Regions from separate parts of the Serratia montpellierensis genome, predicted to be linked through region 1. Evidence: predicted binding sites of a transcription regulator. Region 1 holds the regulator's gene; the other holds the start of a gene.

What was found. The regulator LexA, encoded in region 1, represses DNA repair genes until DNA is damaged. The targets are predictions, from matches to a motif close to TNCTGTATGTACATACAGNA.
Region 2: the regulator LexA is predicted to act here: its motif matches at 4,600-4,619, upstream of rmuC (DNA recombination protein RmuC).

Annotation. Positions count from the first base shown of each region.
Region 1 is NZ_VOSN01000021.1:250,507-258,675, reverse strand. It holds gene plsB (glycerol-3-phosphate 1-O-acyltransferase PlsB) at 1-1,902, opposite strand, end outside; gene FUU19_RS21840 (diacylglycerol kinase) at 2,052-2,420, shown strand; gene lexA (transcriptional repressor LexA) at 2,523-3,131, shown strand; partial or broken gene dinF (MATE family efflux transporter DinF) at 3,233-4,570, shown strand; gene FUU19_RS21825 (CsbD family protein) at 4,886-5,095, shown strand; gene zur (zinc uptake transcriptional repressor Zur) at 5,198-5,710, opposite strand; gene FUU19_RS21815 (sugar O-acetyltransferase) at 5,955-6,527, shown strand; gene dusA (tRNA dihydrouridine(20/20a) synthase DusA) at 6,640-7,650, shown strand; gene pspG (envelope stress response protein PspG) at 7,808-8,026, shown strand.
Region 2 is NZ_VOSN01000001.1:17,677-25,845, reverse strand. It holds gene metE (5-methyltetrahydropteroyltriglutamate--homocysteine S-methyltransferase) at 1-696, shown strand, start outside; gene FUU19_RS00120 (dienelactone hydrolase family protein) at 781-1,608, opposite strand; gene udp (uridine phosphorylase) at 2,095-2,856, shown strand; gene FUU19_RS00110 (tyrosine-protein phosphatase) at 3,153-3,935, shown strand; gene FUU19_RS00105 (DedA family protein) at 4,015-4,545, shown strand; gene rmuC (DNA recombination protein RmuC) at 4,686-6,233, shown strand; gene ubiE (bifunctional demethylmenaquinone methyltransferase/2-methoxy-6-polyprenyl-1,4-benzoquinol methylase UbiE) at 6,312-7,067, shown strand; gene ubiJ (ubiquinone biosynthesis protein UbiJ) at 7,081-7,689, shown strand; gene ubiB (ubiquinone biosynthesis regulatory protein kinase UbiB) at 7,686-8,169, shown strand, end outside.

The DNA of each region.
Region 1 (8,169 bases):
GCGCGACACCCGGCGATGATGCATCACAATGCTGGCGATCAGCGACGGCAACACCAGCAGGTGGTGGATGTTGTTGCGGTAATAGGTCATCAGCACCGCCTGCTCGCGCGGCAGAATGATGATGTCGCCGATGTTGTCCTTTTCCACCTCGAACTTGTTCATGTTCAGCGCGTGATCCAGCAGCTCGTCCGGCGTTTGCGTCGGTACGGTGACGTCATGCGCGTAAGGCGCATTGCGCATCAGCTGCAGGTAGCACTCGAGCTGCTCGAGCAATTGTTCGCGGGTCAGCGAACGCTGGCGCGAGGCCAGCAGCGCGGTGGAGCACAGGTTCATGGCGTTGGCCGCGGCGGCGTTGTTGATGCGCACCATGATCTGGCCGGCCAGATCGTTGACCGTCGGCGTCAGCCAGCTTGGGCGCTGAGCCTCGATCGGATCGATAGACTCGCGCCACTGCGGCACGTGCTGGTTGAGGTAAGCGGTCAACGGCAGCGGCTCGCCAAAGTTGACATAACCCTGGCCCAGATTGCGCAGCTTGCGCAGGCCGCGCAGCATCTGCAGCAGGCTCTCTTTTTCCTTGGTGGCGCCACGCAGCTCTTTGGCATAGGTGCCCACTTCCATCACGTGCTCGTAGCCGATGTAGATCGGCACCAGCGTGATCGGACGGGCACCGCCGCGCAGCATCGCCTGAATGGTCATCGACAGGGTGCCGGTCTTCGGCTCCAGCAGACGCCCGGTGCGGGAACGGCCGCCTTCCACGAAGTATTCCACCGAGTAACCGCGGGTGAACAGCTCGCCGAGGTATTCGCGGAACACCGTCGAGTACAGCTTGTTGCCCTTGAAGGTGCGGCGGATGAAGAACGCGCCCAGGCGGCGGAAGATCGGACCCGCCGGCCAGAAGTTGAGGTTGATGCCGGCGGCGATGTGCGGCGGCACCAGGCCCTGGTGATACAGCACGTAGGACAGCAGCAGATAATCCATGTGGCTGCGGTGGCAGGGCACGTAGACGATCTCGTGGCCGTCCTGCGCCAGCTGGCGCACGCGTTCGGCGTTGGTGACGTTGATGCCCTGATACAGCCGGTTCCAGGTCCAGCTCAGCACGCGGTCGGACAGGCGCACGGTTTCGTAGGAGAAATCGGCGGCGATCTCTTCCATCAGCGCGATGGCGTTCTGTTGGGCCTTCTCGTGCGAGATCTTCTTGCTGCGCGCTTCGTCCTCGACCGCTTTTTCGATCGCTTTGGACGCCAACAGCTTGTTGAACAGATCCTGACGGGCCGGCAGGCTCGGGCCTACCGCGGCCAGGCGCTGACGCGAGAAGTGCATGCGTGCCACGCGCGCCAGTTTCTGCGCGATGGTTTTATCCGTGCCGTGTTCGGTCGCCATGCGGCGCAGCGAAACGGTGTTGGAGAAACGCACGAAGCTGTCGCGGCCGAGCCACAGCACGGCGAAGAATTTCTGCACGCCGTTCAACAGACGCAGGTGCGGCGTGCCGTGGCCTTCGCGGCCCGGCGAGCGGCCGAACATGACCGAAACCGGAAGCATCTGAATGTCGAGATCCGGATTGCTGCGATGCAGATCCAGATAGTCGTGGAACAGCTTTACCGACTCTTCTTTCGGGGTGTAGTAGCGGAACACGCGCGGGCCGTCGTGAATGAACACGTAGCTCGGCAGCACGGTGCCGTCGATCTCCAGCGAGTTGAGCGGATCGGGCAGATCCTGCGCCAGGCACTGGGTGCGCAGCGTCAGCAAATCCGCCTTGGAATTGTAAGGTAAAACATACAAAATCGGCCGTGAGGGATCCAACCCTAGCTCGGTAACCGGATCTGAAGGGATGACCTTACTTCTTACCAACAATTTAAGTGGTAAATTCAATATTTTATAATAAATTTTACGCCAACCTGACATAAACAACGTGAAGCCTCTTGTTAGCAATGCGCCGCAAGCATACCAGAAACCGGGTAGCAGATCTGTGGTGTTCGAAAACCGAGAGCCGTCAGCGCGGACTGTTCTAGACTCTTGTTATTATGACCGACCTCTGAGAAAGGCACGAAAACATGGCAAACCAAGCAACCGGACTGACCCGCATCATCAAGGCCGCCGGCTATTCCTATAAAGGGCTTTCCGCCGCCTGGCAACACGAGGCGGCGTTCCGACAGGAACTGGTGGTCACCCTCTTGGCTATCATACTGGCAGTCTGGCTGGATGTGGGTGCGATAGCGCGCATTTTATTGATCGGATCGGTAGCGCTGGTGATGATCGTCGAGATCCTGAACAGCGCGATCGAGGCGGTGGTGGATCGCATCGGCAGCGAACACCATGAGCTGTCCGGACGGGCCAAGGACATGGGGTCGGCGGCGGTGTCGCTGGCGATCGTACTGGCGCTGTTCGTTTGGGGCACGGTCTTGTGGCAGCATTTTGGCTGACGAAAGGCGCCTACTGACTGATTTTTATTTATTCTTCGGTTCCCAATCCGCGCTTACCTGTATATACTCACAGCAAGACTGTATAAACAAACAGGGGGCGGAATGAAAGCACTAACTACCAGACAGCAAGAGGTCTACGATCTGATTCGCGATCATATTTCGCAAACGGGCATGCCGCCAACGCGTGCCGAGATCGCGATGCGTCTGGGGTTCCGTTCGCCTAACGCCGCCGAAGAGCACCTGAAGGCGCTGGCACGCAAAGGCGTGATCGAAATCGTCTCCGGTGCGTCGCGCGGTATCCGCCTGCTGATGGAAGAAGAAGAGGGGCTGCCGCTGATCGGCCGCGTCGCCGCCGGCGAGCCGCTGTTGGCGCAGCAGCACATCGAAGGGCACTACCAGGTGGATCCTTCCCTGTTTAAGCCGAGCGCCGATTTCCTGCTGCGGGTGAACGGCATGTCGATGCGCGACATCGGCATTCTGGACGGCGATCTGCTGGCGGTGCACAAAACGCAAGACGTGCGCAACGGCCAGGTCGTGGTGGCACGCATCGAAGACGAAGTGACGGTCAAACGCCTGAAAAAACACGGCAACGTGGTCGAGTTGCTGCCGGAGAACAACGAATTCCAACCGATCGTGGTCGATCTGCGCCAGCAGAATTTCACTATCGAAGGGCTGGCGGTCGGCGTGATACGCAACGGCGACTGGATCTAATCGCCGCACCCTCAGTGCCACCCCTTGTATCAATCGCCCCTGTTCTGGGGCGTTTTTGTTTCTGACCTTGTCCTTCGCCACTGCTACGGGAACATTTCATCATGCGCTTGATTTCCGTCTTCACCAGCGACACCGATAAAGCCCTGTGGCGCCTGGCTTTGCCGATGATTTTCTCCAATATCACCGTACCGCTGCTCGGGCTGGTGGACACCGCGGTGATCGGCCACCTCGACAGCCCGATCTATCTGGGGGGCGTCGCGATCGGCGCGGTGGCGACCAGCTTCCTGTTCATGCTGCTGTTGTTCCTGCGCATGAGCACCACCGGCCTGGCGGCGCAGGCGCTGGGGGCACAGAACCCGCAGGCGCTGGCGCGCGCCTTTATGCAGCCGCTGCTGCTGGCGCTGCTGGCCGGGGCGGCGATCGTCCTGCTGCGCTACCCGCTGATCGAACTGGCGCTGCGGATCGTCGGTGGTAATGGCGAGGTGCTGGAACAGGCGCGGCGTTTTCTTGAAATCCGCTGGCTGAGTGCGCCGGCGGCGCTGGCTAATCTGGTGCTGCTGGGCTGGCTGCTCGGCGTGCAGTACGTGCGGGCGCCGGTGATCCTGCTGATCGTCGGCAACCTGCTGAACATCGTGCTGGATATCTGGCTGGTGATGGGCCTGGGCTGGAACGTGCGAGGGGCGGCGGCGGCAACCGCCATCGCCGAATATGCCACGTTCTTGCTTGGCCTGTGGCTGGCGTGGCGGGTAATGCGCCTGCGCGGTATCACCCTGCCGATGCTGCGTCAGGCCTGGCGTGGCGATCTGCGTCGGCTGCTGGCGCTTAACCGCGACATCATGTTGCGTTCACTGTTGCTGCAACTGTGCTTCGCATCGCTGACCATTTTCGGCGCTCGCCTGGGGAGCGACGTGGTGGCGGTTAACGCGGTGTTGATGAACCTGCTGACGTTTACCGCCTATGCGCTCGACGGCTTCGCTTATGCGGTGGAGGCCCATTCGGGCCACGCCTACGGTGCCCGGGACGACAGCCAACTGCGTAAGGTGTGGCACGCGGCCTGCAGGCAGGCGGGGTTGGTCGCGTTGGCCTTCGGCCGGTGATGGCATACACCAGGCCAGCAGATCGTGGCGGCGTTGACCTCCTTACCGGAGCTGCGTGCGTTGGCCGCCCACTATTTACCGTGGCAGGTCATTCTGCCGCTGGTCGGGGTGTGGTGCTATTTGCTGGACGGCATGTTTATCGGCGCCACGCGCGGCGCCGAGATGCGTAACAGCATGGCGGTGGCCGCGGCAGGATATGGCGTGGCGCTGTTCAGCGTGCCGCTGCTTGGCAACCACGGGCTTTGGCTGGCGCTGGCGGTGTTTCTGACGTTGCGCGGCGTGGCGCTGGGTTGGATTTGGCACCGCCATCAGGTGCGCGGCAGCTGGTTTGCCGCTCGCTAAACCGGACGCTTTGCTGGGTTAATTATTAATTTCCCTTATGTTTTGGTTCATGTTTGCTTACATGTTTTCAGCCTGGTTTTTCCCGGCTTAGTTCGTTGTTTGTTGGCGTTTTTTATTTTTATTTTGTTTTTTAATGGTTTTTTATTCTGATGTTTGGCTTTTTTATTTCCATGTTCAACTAGAATGAATCATGTGGCTGGAGAATAAAGGGGAACGGTATTCCTTAAGGTGAAGGGGGTATCGGTCAGAAAAATTTCTGGTTAACCCCGGCCGGCGACAGGGATCACTGATTCACCACAGGTTAACGGAGAGACTATGAATAAAGATCAAGCCGACGGTAACTGGAAGCAGCTTAAAGGCAAAGTGAAGGAAAAATGGGGCAAGCTGACCGATGACGATCTGACGGTCATCGAAGGGAAACGCGAACAGCTGGTCGGCAAAATCCAGGAGCGCTACGGTTACCAGAAAGAGGCGGCCGAGAAAGAGGTGAAAGCCTGGGAAGATCACACCAAACACCGCTGGTAATCTGCAGGGCCGCCATTGAAGGCGGCTTACCCAGCGCAGGCCGGCGTCGCTCTCATCCTCTGGCGCCCCGGCCGCAGGTACAGGGAGGTACCTGACTTCGTATTACTTCTTCTTGATGGCGATGCTGTGATCGTGTTCGGCGCAGTCATGCTTGCTGTCGCACGCCTCAACCTCCACGCAGCCGGCGCACAGACCGTGTGCTTCCACCACGCTGTGCCGCAGCGCAAATCCGGCTTCCTGCGCCAGTTTCTGCAGCGTTTCCTCTACGCCTTCTGTCGTGCGTTCGGTCACCTGGCCGCAGCGGTCGCAGATAAACAGTGCGGACGTGTGCATCGGCTGTTCGAAATGGTGGCACAGCACGTAACTGTTGGCCGATTCCACTCGATGGATAAACCCTTGCTCCAGCAGAAAATCCAGCGCGCGGTATACCGTCGGCGGCTTGGCCTGCGGTTCGGCGACGCGCAGCAGATCGAGCAGGTCATAAGCGCTGATTGCACCGGGTTGCTGAGTCATCAGACGCAGCACTTCCAGCCGTTGCGGCGTCAATCGCACATTGCGTTGCTGGCAGAGGCGTTCCGCCTGTGCCAACAGCTTTTCCTGGGTGGTTGAGTTCATCGCAAATATCCCGGTACGTAAAAAAGCCGATTTTACCATGATTACGGCGAATCGCCGAGAGTTGCCCCCTTTTCCCCTGAGGATAGCGCAGGGAAAAGCGCGTCGAGGTCGCTAAAAGAGAGATGCATCACAACTTTTCCCCTCCGCCGGGCGGCAAATCAACATTGCCGGTTTTAGCGCTGGAGAGCGGCGGGCGAGGGCGGTATAACGCGTTTCACCCCGCTATGAGCAGGAGCCTTGTGTGATGACGGAAAGAGAGAAGCTGTTAAGCGGCCTGGAGTACAACAGCCGCGATGAAGAACTGATTGCTATGTACCATCGGGCCAGAGCGTTAACCAAAAGCCTGGGCGAGCTGGATTCGCATCAGGCGGACGAAAAAAACCGCCTGCTCGGTGAGCTGTTCGGCGCCTGGGGCGAGGCGAGCTGGATTGAAACGCCATTCTGGTGCGACTATGGGCAGCATGTTCGTATCGGCAAGAACTGTTTTATCAATGTCAATGCGGTGTTCCTCGATTGCAATACCATCACCATCGGCGACAACACGCTGATCGGCCCCAACGTGCAAATCTACACGCCGAGCCACCCGCTGAAGGCTGGCGAACGCTTTACCGGCGACCCGGCCTTTCCTTTCCGCACTTCGGCACAGCCGGTGTCCATCGGCAACAACGTGTGGATCGGTGGTAACGTGGTGATCCTGCCGGGAGTGACCATCGGCGACGGCACGACTATCGGCGCGGGCAGCATCGTGACCGGCGACATCCCGGCCAATGTGCTGGCGCTGGGGCAGCCGTGCCGGGTTATCCGCGCGTTGGAATAGGGGGGAAGCGAAGGCGGGTTTTCCCAACGGCGCCGATTGTCGTTATAATAGCCGTTTGCGGCCGCGCGCCGTTCGTTGAACCCAGACAGACTCAGGTAGCCAGTAACTCAGCATGACGAAAGACAACCACGCCCCAACCTACGCCGCCCATCGTTTCTCCATCGCGCCGATGCTCGACTGGACCGATCGTCATTGCCGTTACTTCCACCGCCTCCTGACCAAGGAAACGCTGCTGTACACCGAAATGGTGACCACCGGCGCGATCATCCACGGCAAGGGCGATTACCTGGCCTACAGCGAAGAAGAGCATCCGGTGGCGCTGCAGCTGGGCGGCAGCGATCCGGCCGCGCTGGCGCACTGCGCCAAGCTGGCGGAGCAGCGCGGTTACGACGAGATTAACCTCAACGTCGGCTGCCCGTCCGATCGCGTGCAAAACGGCATGTTCGGCGCCTGTTTGATGGGGCAGGCGACGCTGGTCGCCGACTGCATCAAGGCGATGCGCGACGTGGTGTCGATCCCGGTGACGGTGAAGACCCGCATCGGCATCGACGATCAGGACAGCTACGCCTTCCTGTGCGACTTTATCCAGACCGTCGCCGGGCGCGGCGAGTGCGATATGTTCACCATCCACGCGCGCAAGGCCTGGCTCTCCGGCCTCAGCCCGAAAGAGAACCGCGAAGTGCCGCCGCTGGACTACCCGCGCGTTTATCAGTTGAAGCGGGATTTCCCGGCGCTGACCATCGCCATCAACGGCGGGGTGAAAACGCTGGAAGAGGCGCAGCAGCACCTGCAGCATCTGGACGGCGTGATGATGGGGCGCGAGGCGTACCAGAACCCGGGCATCCTGGCGCGGGTCGACGGCGAACTGTTCGGCGCGCAGACCGCGGTGCCGGACAGCGTGGCGATCGTCGAAGCGCTGTATCCGTATATTGAGCGCGAGTTGTCCAACGGCACCTATCTCGGCCACATCACCCGCCACATCCTCGGTTTGTTCCAGGGCGTGCCGGGCGCGCGCCAGTGGCGTCGCCACCTGAGCGAGAACGCCCACAAGCCGGGCGCCGATGCGCGGGTGGTGGAGCAGGCGCTGGCGCTGGTGCGTCAGCCGCGTGTCGAAATGGCGTAACCCACCAAAAATTTGACCAACAGTTAGTCTTTTTCGCCAGGCATTCGGCGCATTGCCGGATGCCTGCCCCGTTTTTTCAATAGGTTAGCCCTTTCGCCGTTCTGGCACGCTTCTTGTAATCCACTCTGCAGATACGTTGAGTTGCAAAGGAGCAATCATGTTGGAAATCTTCTTTCTCATTGGCTTTGTGATGATGCTGATGGTGACCGGCATCTCGCTGCTGGGGATCTTCGCTGCGCTGTTGGTGGCGGCGGCGTTCATGCTGTTGGGCGGGTTGTTCGCGGTGGTCATCAAGCTGCTGCCGTGGCTGATTTTGGCGGTCGTCGGGGTATGGATTTACCGGTCGATGCAGAAACCACAGATCAGGCGTTACTGATTTTTTGCTGAATAATCAGTCAGTCGCGATGAAAATTGCATAACTGCCCGCCCCGCTAATGCGGCAGCGATCACAGCTTGGCAGTTTTACCGCGCGATGTGGCACATAAAGCGTGTTTTTTGCCGGACGGGGCTGTTAGGATG
Region 2 (8,169 bases), on a different contig from region 1:
GGTGACGTCAGCCGTCCGGAAGCCATCACCGTCGAATGGGCCAAATTCGCCCAGTCGCTGACCGACAAGCCGGTGAAAGGCATGCTGACCGGGCCGGTGACCATCCTGTGCTGGTCGTTCCCGCGTGAAGACGTGACCCGTGAAGTGATTGCCAAGCAGATTGCGCTGGCGCTGCGCGACGAGGTGGAAGATCTGGAAAAAGCCGGTATCGGCATCATCCAGATCGACGAACCTGCGCTGCGTGAGGGGCTGCCGCTGCGTCAATCCGACTGGGCCGCGTACCTGAACTGGGCGGTGGACGCCTTCAAACTGAACGCCGCCGTGGCGCGGGATGATACCCAGATCCACACCCACATGTGTTACTGCGAGTTCAACGACATCATGGACTCCATCGCCGCGCTGGACGCCGACGTGATCACCATCGAGACCTCGCGTTCCGATATGGATCTGCTGGAAGCCTTCAAAGAGTTCGAATACCCGAACGAAATCGGGCCGGGCGTCTACGATATCCACTCGCCGAACGTGCCGAGCGTGGAATGGATTGAAGCGCTGCTGCGTAAAGCGGCGCAGAACATCCCGGCGGAACGCCTGTGGGTTAACCCGGATTGCGGCCTGAAAACCCGCGGCTGGCCGGAAACCCGGCAGTCGCTGGCCAACATGGTATTGGCGGCGCAGCGCCTGCGCGAGCACGCGTGATGCCGTGCGGCGGATAAACCGCCGCTTATAGATTTACTGGTGTGATGATTGGGCGCTTCGGCGCCCTTTTTTATGCGAGGGAAATTATTTGACGCCGTGCTGGGCGAACCACGCCAGCATGCGCTGCCAGCCGTCCTCCGCCGCTTCGGCGTTGTAGCTGGGGCGATAGTCGGCGTTGAACGCATGCCCGACCTCGGGGTATACCACGATTTCGGCCTCGGCGTTGGCGGCGCGGATCGCCTGACGCATGGTTTCCACCGTCTCCAGCGGAATGCCGCTGTCCTGCCCGCCATACAGCCCCAGCACCGGCGTTGACAGGTGGGTGGCGACATCGACCGGATGCTTCGGTGAGTTCAGCGTTTTCTCGCCGACCAGTTTGCCGTACCAGGCGACCGCCGCCTTCAACTGCGGGTTGTGCGCCGCGTACAGCCAGGTGATGCGGCCGCCCCAGCAGAAACCGGTGATCGCCAGCTTGCCGGCGTCGCCGCCGTGGCGGATAGCCCAGTGCGCGGCGTGATCCAGATCCGACAGCACCTGACGATCCGGCACCTTGGTCACCAACTGCTGGAACAGCTCGCTGATATCGGTGTAGTCGTTGGCGTCGCCCTGGCGGAAATAGAGCTCGGGCGCGATCGCCAAATAGCCCTGCTTGGCCAGGCGGCGGCACAGATCCTGAATGTGCTCATGGACGCCGAAGATTTCCTGCACCACCAGCACGATGGGGAAAGGGCCGTTATGGTCGGCGGGTTTGGCGACGTAGGCCGGCAGCGCGTCGCCCTGAGAAGGGATGGTCGTTTGCCCGGCGTGAATGCCCTGTTCGTCGGTGATAATCGCGGAGGCGGCCAACGGCGCGGCGGCCGGGGCGAATCCCCCCTGAGCCTGTTCTAATGTCATCACATGTTCGGTTTTCATTGCGGTCTCCGTGCAATAGAAAAAAGCGCTGAGATTAACTATAGGAAAGATTACCCATTATTGGCGCTGCGTGGCGCACTTTCGGACAAGTCGATAAAAAACGGCTAATTGTCTGGCTTTGCGGCATTTTTAAGCGCTTTTTATCATGTTATTACGCGTTTTGACCCGCGTAAGTGCCATAAGGTGCGTTAGAGGGCTTTTTTGTCCCTAAGCAACCGATAAGATGGGGGTATTTCGGATTGATGAGTTAGATAGTTTCAACGAGTAACCAATCGGCAGAGAGACAGCAAGATTTGTCGGCTAGACTGAGGTTCAGCGGTGCACAGAGGGCCATTAATGGGTTTTTTGTGACTAAATTCACAAAAAATATGTAGCATGTAATTTGTTTCTCTTTTCATAGTGACTATCGTCACGAAATTAAGCGGCGATTTTCAGTAGAGTGCTTTTTTGTTCCTCCCAATAAACATGATCCATGAGGAGTCTCGTATGTCTCAGTCTGACGTTTTTCATCTCGGCCTCACCAAGAACGATTTACAAGGGGCCCAGCTTGCCATCGTGCCGGGCGATCCGCAGCGCGTAGAGAAGATTGCCAAGCTGATGGAAAATCCGGTGCATCTGGCCTCCCATCGTGAATTCACTACCTGGCGCGCAGAGCTGGACGGCAAGGCGGTGATCGTCTGCTCCACCGGTATCGGCGGCCCGTCTACCTCTATCGCGGTGGAAGAGCTGGCGCAGCTGGGCATTCGCACCTTCCTGCGCATCGGCACCACCGGTGCCATTCAGGCCAATATCAACGTCGGCGACGTGCTGGTCACCACGGCGGCGGTACGTCTCGACGGCGCCAGCCTGCACTTTGCGCCGATGGAGTTCCCGGCGGTCGCAGACTTCGCCTGCACCACTGCGCTGGTGGAAGCGGCCAAGGCCAGCGGCGCCACCACGCACATTGGCGTGACCGCGTCTTCCGATACCTTCTATCCGGGCCAGGAACGTTACGATACCTACTCTGGCCGCGTCGTTAGCCGTTTCAAAGGCTCGATGGAAGAATGGCAGGCGATGGGCGTGATGAACTATGAAATGGAATCCGCGACGTTGCTGACCATGTGCGCCAGCCAGGGCCTGCGTGCCGGTATGGTGGCCGGGGTGATCGTCAACCGTACCCAGCAAGAGATCCCGAACGCCGAGACCATGAAAAACACCGAAAGCAAAGCGGTGCAGATCGTAGTGGACGCCGCCCGCCGCCTGCTGTAATCGCCTTCCCCCTCAACGGGCCGCCGACGCGGCCCGTTGAGGTTGATGACAAACTTCATGCCATTGCAGGGTTTGCAAAGAGCAGCGGATAACAAACAGGGAAAATCAATTTATTGATTTTCGGCTGATGACCACAAAGGAGGAAAAACCACGTTTTTTCCTCCTTTGTCAACGAACTGAACGGGCCGCCGACGCGGCCCGTTTTTCCATTCGCGGCTAATCTGTTACGGTGATACTCATCAGCGCTGCGCCGATGGCCGCCGCGCGTTGTCATAACAAAAACAACGAGGACGTTTATGACCGCCCAGATCCTGCTTCATCCTTCGCTTGCGCCGCTCGACGGCGGCATTAATTTCCGCGACTTCGGCGGCAACGGCGTGGCCGACGGGCGCCGCATCAAACGCGGCCTGCTGTTCCGCTCCGGTTCTCTCGAGCGGCTGACGGAAAACGACTGTATTTTCCTCGCTGGGGTGCCGGTGCGTTCGGTGCTGGACTACCGCGATGCCGACGAAGTGCAGGCAAAACCAGATATTCTGTGGAATGGCGCCGACTATCACCACGTGCCGGCTAACCCGCTGAGCAGCGAAGTTAACGCCAACCTGGAAAAGCTCACCAATGAAACGCTGGCCGCTTTCGACGCCCGGGCGTTCATGCTGGAGTTGTATCGCCGTCTGCCGTTCGGCAATGCGGCCTATCAGCGGCTGGCGCAGCTGTTGAGCAACCCTGGCGGCGGCGCGATCGTGCAGCACTGCGCGGTCGGCAAGGATCGCACCGGGGTCGGTTCGGCGCTGGTGCTGTTTGCGCTGGGGGCCGACGAAGCGACGGTGCTGGAAGACTATCTGCTGACCGAAACCACGCTGGCCGCTTTCCGCGAGCAGATGCTGGATCAGCTGTCTATCAAGCTGAATGCGGCGGCGCTGGAGCAATTCGCCTACGTGCTCAGCGCGCGCGAGGAGTTCCTGATGACGGCGTTGGGCTGCATCCGCCGGCAATATGGCTCCACTGACCGCTGGCTGGAAGCGGAATACGGCCTGGGCGCGGCCCAGCGCGAAGCGCTGCAGGCGTTCTACCTCGAGTAAATTGCCGCGTGTTTAGCCGGGGTTTAACTCGCCCCGGCTTATCCTAGACGGCGAACCATCGCGTATCAGGAGCCCTGCATTGAGCCTCAATGACGTTATCAACTGGGTCAGCGACGTCGTGCGTCAGCACGAAGGCTGGGCAATTCCCATCATCTTCTTCCTGGCGTTCGGCGAGTCGCTGGCGTTTTTGTCGCTGCTGCTGCCGGCCACGGTGATCCTGCTGGCGCTGGGCGCGCTGATCGGCGAAAGCGGCATCGCTTTTTGGCCGATTTGGGCCGCCGCCGCCGCCGGGGCGTTTTTCGGCGACTGGCTCTCTTACTGGATCGGCTATCACTATCAGGATCGCGTGGCCCATATGTGGCCGCTGTCGCGCAATCCGCAGCTGCTGGCGCGTGGCCATGCCTTCTTTGAGCGCTGGGGCGTGCTGGGCATTTTCATCGGCCGCTTTTTCGGCCCGCTGCGCGCCGTGGTGCCGCTGGTGGGCGGCATTTGCGGCATGCCGCAGCGCTATTTCCAACTGGCCAACGTCACGTCGGCGATGATCTGGGCGTTCGGCATTCTGGCGCCGGGGGCGTTCGGCATCAAGTGGCTCAGCCAGTGGCTGGGCTGATTTCTCGCTAAATTGCGCAGCGCCGCGCAATATTGTGCGCGGCGGGCAAAATCAGGCTGGACATCCATACAGCCTCCCCTTAACGTGACGGGCAATGGGCGTGCGAAACGCCGGAACGGCAAGGTGCAACAGGAGGCAGGGTGGATACCAGTCTGATTTATGGGATTGGCGGCGTAGCGATCGGCATGCTGTTGGGGTGGCTGATCGCCAGTCTGCGGGTGCAGCAGACGAATGCGCAACATGAAACCGAGCTGCGGTTGCTGGAGCAAGCGTTGCAGCAGGCGCAGCAGGAAATGGCCGCGCGGCAGGAGACTCTGCAGCGCCACGAGCAGCAGCTGCGGCAGAGCGAGCTGGAGCTGCGTAACCTGCACAGCCAACTGGCGGCCGGGCATGAAAAGCTGCAACAGCTCAATCATTGGCGCAACGAATGCGAGCTGCTTAACCAGGAGCTGCGCGCCCAACGCGAGGTTAACAGCGCGCAGGAGGCCGAGCTGCGCGAAGTCACCATCCGTCTGGAAGAGACGCGTATGGCGGCGGAGGAGAAGCAACGCCTGCTGATCAACAGCGAACAGCGCCTCACCACCCAGTTTGAAAATCTCGCCAACCGCATTTTTGAACACAGCGGCCGCAAGGTGGACGAGCAAAATAAGCAAAGCTTGGATCGTTTACTGCTGCCGCTGCGCGAACAGCTGGACGGTTTCCGCCGCCAGGTTCAGGACAGCTTTGGCCAGGAAGCGCGGGAGCGCCACACGCTGACGCACGAGATACGTAATCTACAGCAGTTGAACGCGCAGATGGCGCGCGAGGCCATTAACCTCACCAAGGCGCTGAAAGGCGACAACAAAACGCAGGGCAACTGGGGTGAGGTGGTGCTGAGCCGGGTACTGGAGGCCTCTGGCCTGCGCGAAGGGCACGAGTATGAAACGCAGGTCAACGTGCGGGTGGATCACCAGAGCCGCATGCAGCCCGATGTGATCGTGCGCCTGCCGCAGGGCAAGGATGTGGTGATTGACGCGAAGATGTCGCTGATCGCCTACGAGCGCTATTTCAACGGTGAAGACGAGGTGGAGCGCGAAGCGGCGCTGAGCGAACATATCGCCTCGCTGCGCGGCCACATTCGCATGCTGGGCCGCAAGGACTATCAGCAGCTGCCGGGGCTGCGCTCGCTGGACTATGTGCTGATGTTCATTCCGGTCGAGCCTGCCTTCCTGCTGGCTATCGATCGCGAGCCGGAGCTGATCAGCGAAGCGCTTAAGCACAACATCATGCTGGTCAGCCCGACCACGTTGCTGGTGGCACTGCGTACCATCACCAACCTGTGGCGCTATGAGCATCAGAGCCAAAATGCCCAGCGCATCGCCGATCGCGCGGCGAAACTGTATGACAAGATGCGGCTGTTCGTGGACGATATGTCCGCGCTGGGGCAGAGCCTGGACAAGGCGCAGGGCAGTTATCGTCAGGCGATGAACAAACTGAGCGAAGGCCGTGGTAATCTTATCGGCCAAATTGAAGGTTTCCGCGCGCTGGGGGTTGAGGTCAAACGGCCGATCAACCCGCTGCTGGCGCAGCAAGCCGGCGCGCAACACGATGACGCGGAAGAGGCGAACGACGATGATGTCGCCGCGCTGCCGCAGACGAAAGACGATGACGATACCGCCGGGGAACCGGGCTTCGTTTCGCACGGCTGAGGCCGTGGCGAGGTGGGGTATTCCCCAGGCTTCTGGTACACTCATCCACACAAAATTGACTGAATAGCAGGCAGGACAATGGCAGATCAACCGCAGGAAACCACCGATTTCGGTTTTCGCACCGTCGCTAGAGACGAAAAACAGGCCATGGTGGCGGACGTTTTTCATTCGGTAGCGGCAAAGTATGACGTGATGAACGACCTGATGTCGTTCGGCATCCACCGTATCTGGAAGCGTTTCACCATTGACTGCAGCGGCGTGCGCCGTGGGCAGCGCGTGCTGGATCTGGCCGGCGGCACCGGCGACCTGGCGGCCAAGTTCTCCCGCATGGTTGGCGAGCAGGGGCAGGTGGTGCTGGCGGACATCAACGATTCGATGCTGAAGATGGGGCGCGAGAAGCTGCGCGATCGCGGCATCGTCGGCAACATCAATTACGTGCAGGCCAACGCTGAAGCGCTGCCGTTCCCGGATAACTACTTCGATTGCATCACCATCTCCTTTGGCCTGCGCAACGTCACCGACAAAGACAAAGCGCTGCGCTCGATGTTCCGCGTGCTGAAGCCGGGCGGCCGCCTGCTGGTGCTGGAATTCTCCAAGCCGCTGCTGGCACCGCTGAGCAAGGCTTACGACGCCTACTCCTTCCACGTGTTGCCGAAGATCGGCGAGCTGGTGGTGAAAGATCCGGACAGCTACCGCTACCTGGCGGAATCGATCCGTATGCACCCCGATCAGGCAACCCTGAAAGGCATGATGGGCAACGCCGGTTTTGAAAACGTCACCTATTTCAACCTGACCGGTGGGATTGTCGCCCTGCATCGCGGCTTCAAGTTCTGAGAGGGAGATGCCGATGCTGTTTACCCCTCTGCTGACCGGTGCGCTGGAAACCTCGCTGAATAACCTGCTGTTTCGCGATCGCAGCATGAAAGCTGCTCGCCAACGCCTGGCGGGCAAGGTGCTGCGCATCGAACTGGAAGAACTGGCTTCACCGCTGGTACTGGTGTTCAGCGAACTGCGTGTGGACGTGCTGGGGCAGTCTGAAGACAGCGCCGATTGCACCGTGCGCAGCCGCATTCCCGCCTTACTGAAGCTGCGCGATCGCCAGCAGTTGCCGGTGCTGATGCGCAGCGGCGAATTGACGGTGGAAGGCGATATTCAGGTGGTGCAACAGCTGGTTGGTTTGCTCGATCTGGCGGAGTGGGATCCGGCGGAATGGCTGGCGCCCTATATCGGCGATATCGCCGCCCAGGGCATTACGCAGGCGCTGGGAAAAGGCGCCTCGCTGTTGAAAAGCAGTTTTATGCGCCGGCAGCAGGACGTGGCGGAGGCGCTGACGGAAGAGTGGCGCCTGGCGCCGGGGCCGCTGGAAGTGGTGTGGTTCAATGAAGAAGTTGATGCACTCGCCCGCAGCGCGGAAGCGCTGATTGCTCGCATGGATAAGTTGGAGGGCAAGCGATGACCCCAGGCGAACTGCGTCGTTTGTATTTTATCGTCCGCGTTTTTCTCAGCTATGGATTGGACGAGCTGATCCCGACAATGCGTTTGACGCTGCCGCTGCGCTTTGGCCGCCGGCTGCTGTTCTGGATGCCGAATCGGCATAAGGACAAACCGTTGGGCGAACGCCTGCGGCTGGCGCTGCAGGAACTGGGGCCGGTCTGGATCAAATTCGGCCAGATGATGTCGACCCGCCGCGATCTGTTTCCGCCGCAGATTGCCGATCAGCTGACGCTGCTGCAGGATCGGGTAGCGCCTTTCGACGGTGCGCTGGCACGTAAGCATATCGAGCTGGCGATGGGTGGCCCACTGGAAACCTGGTTCGACGATTTCGATCAGCAGCCGCTGGCCTCTGCCTCGATCGCGCAGGTGCATACCGCGCGGCTCAAAACCACCGGCCAGGAAGTGGTGCTGAAGGTGATCCGGCCGGATATCGGGCCGATCA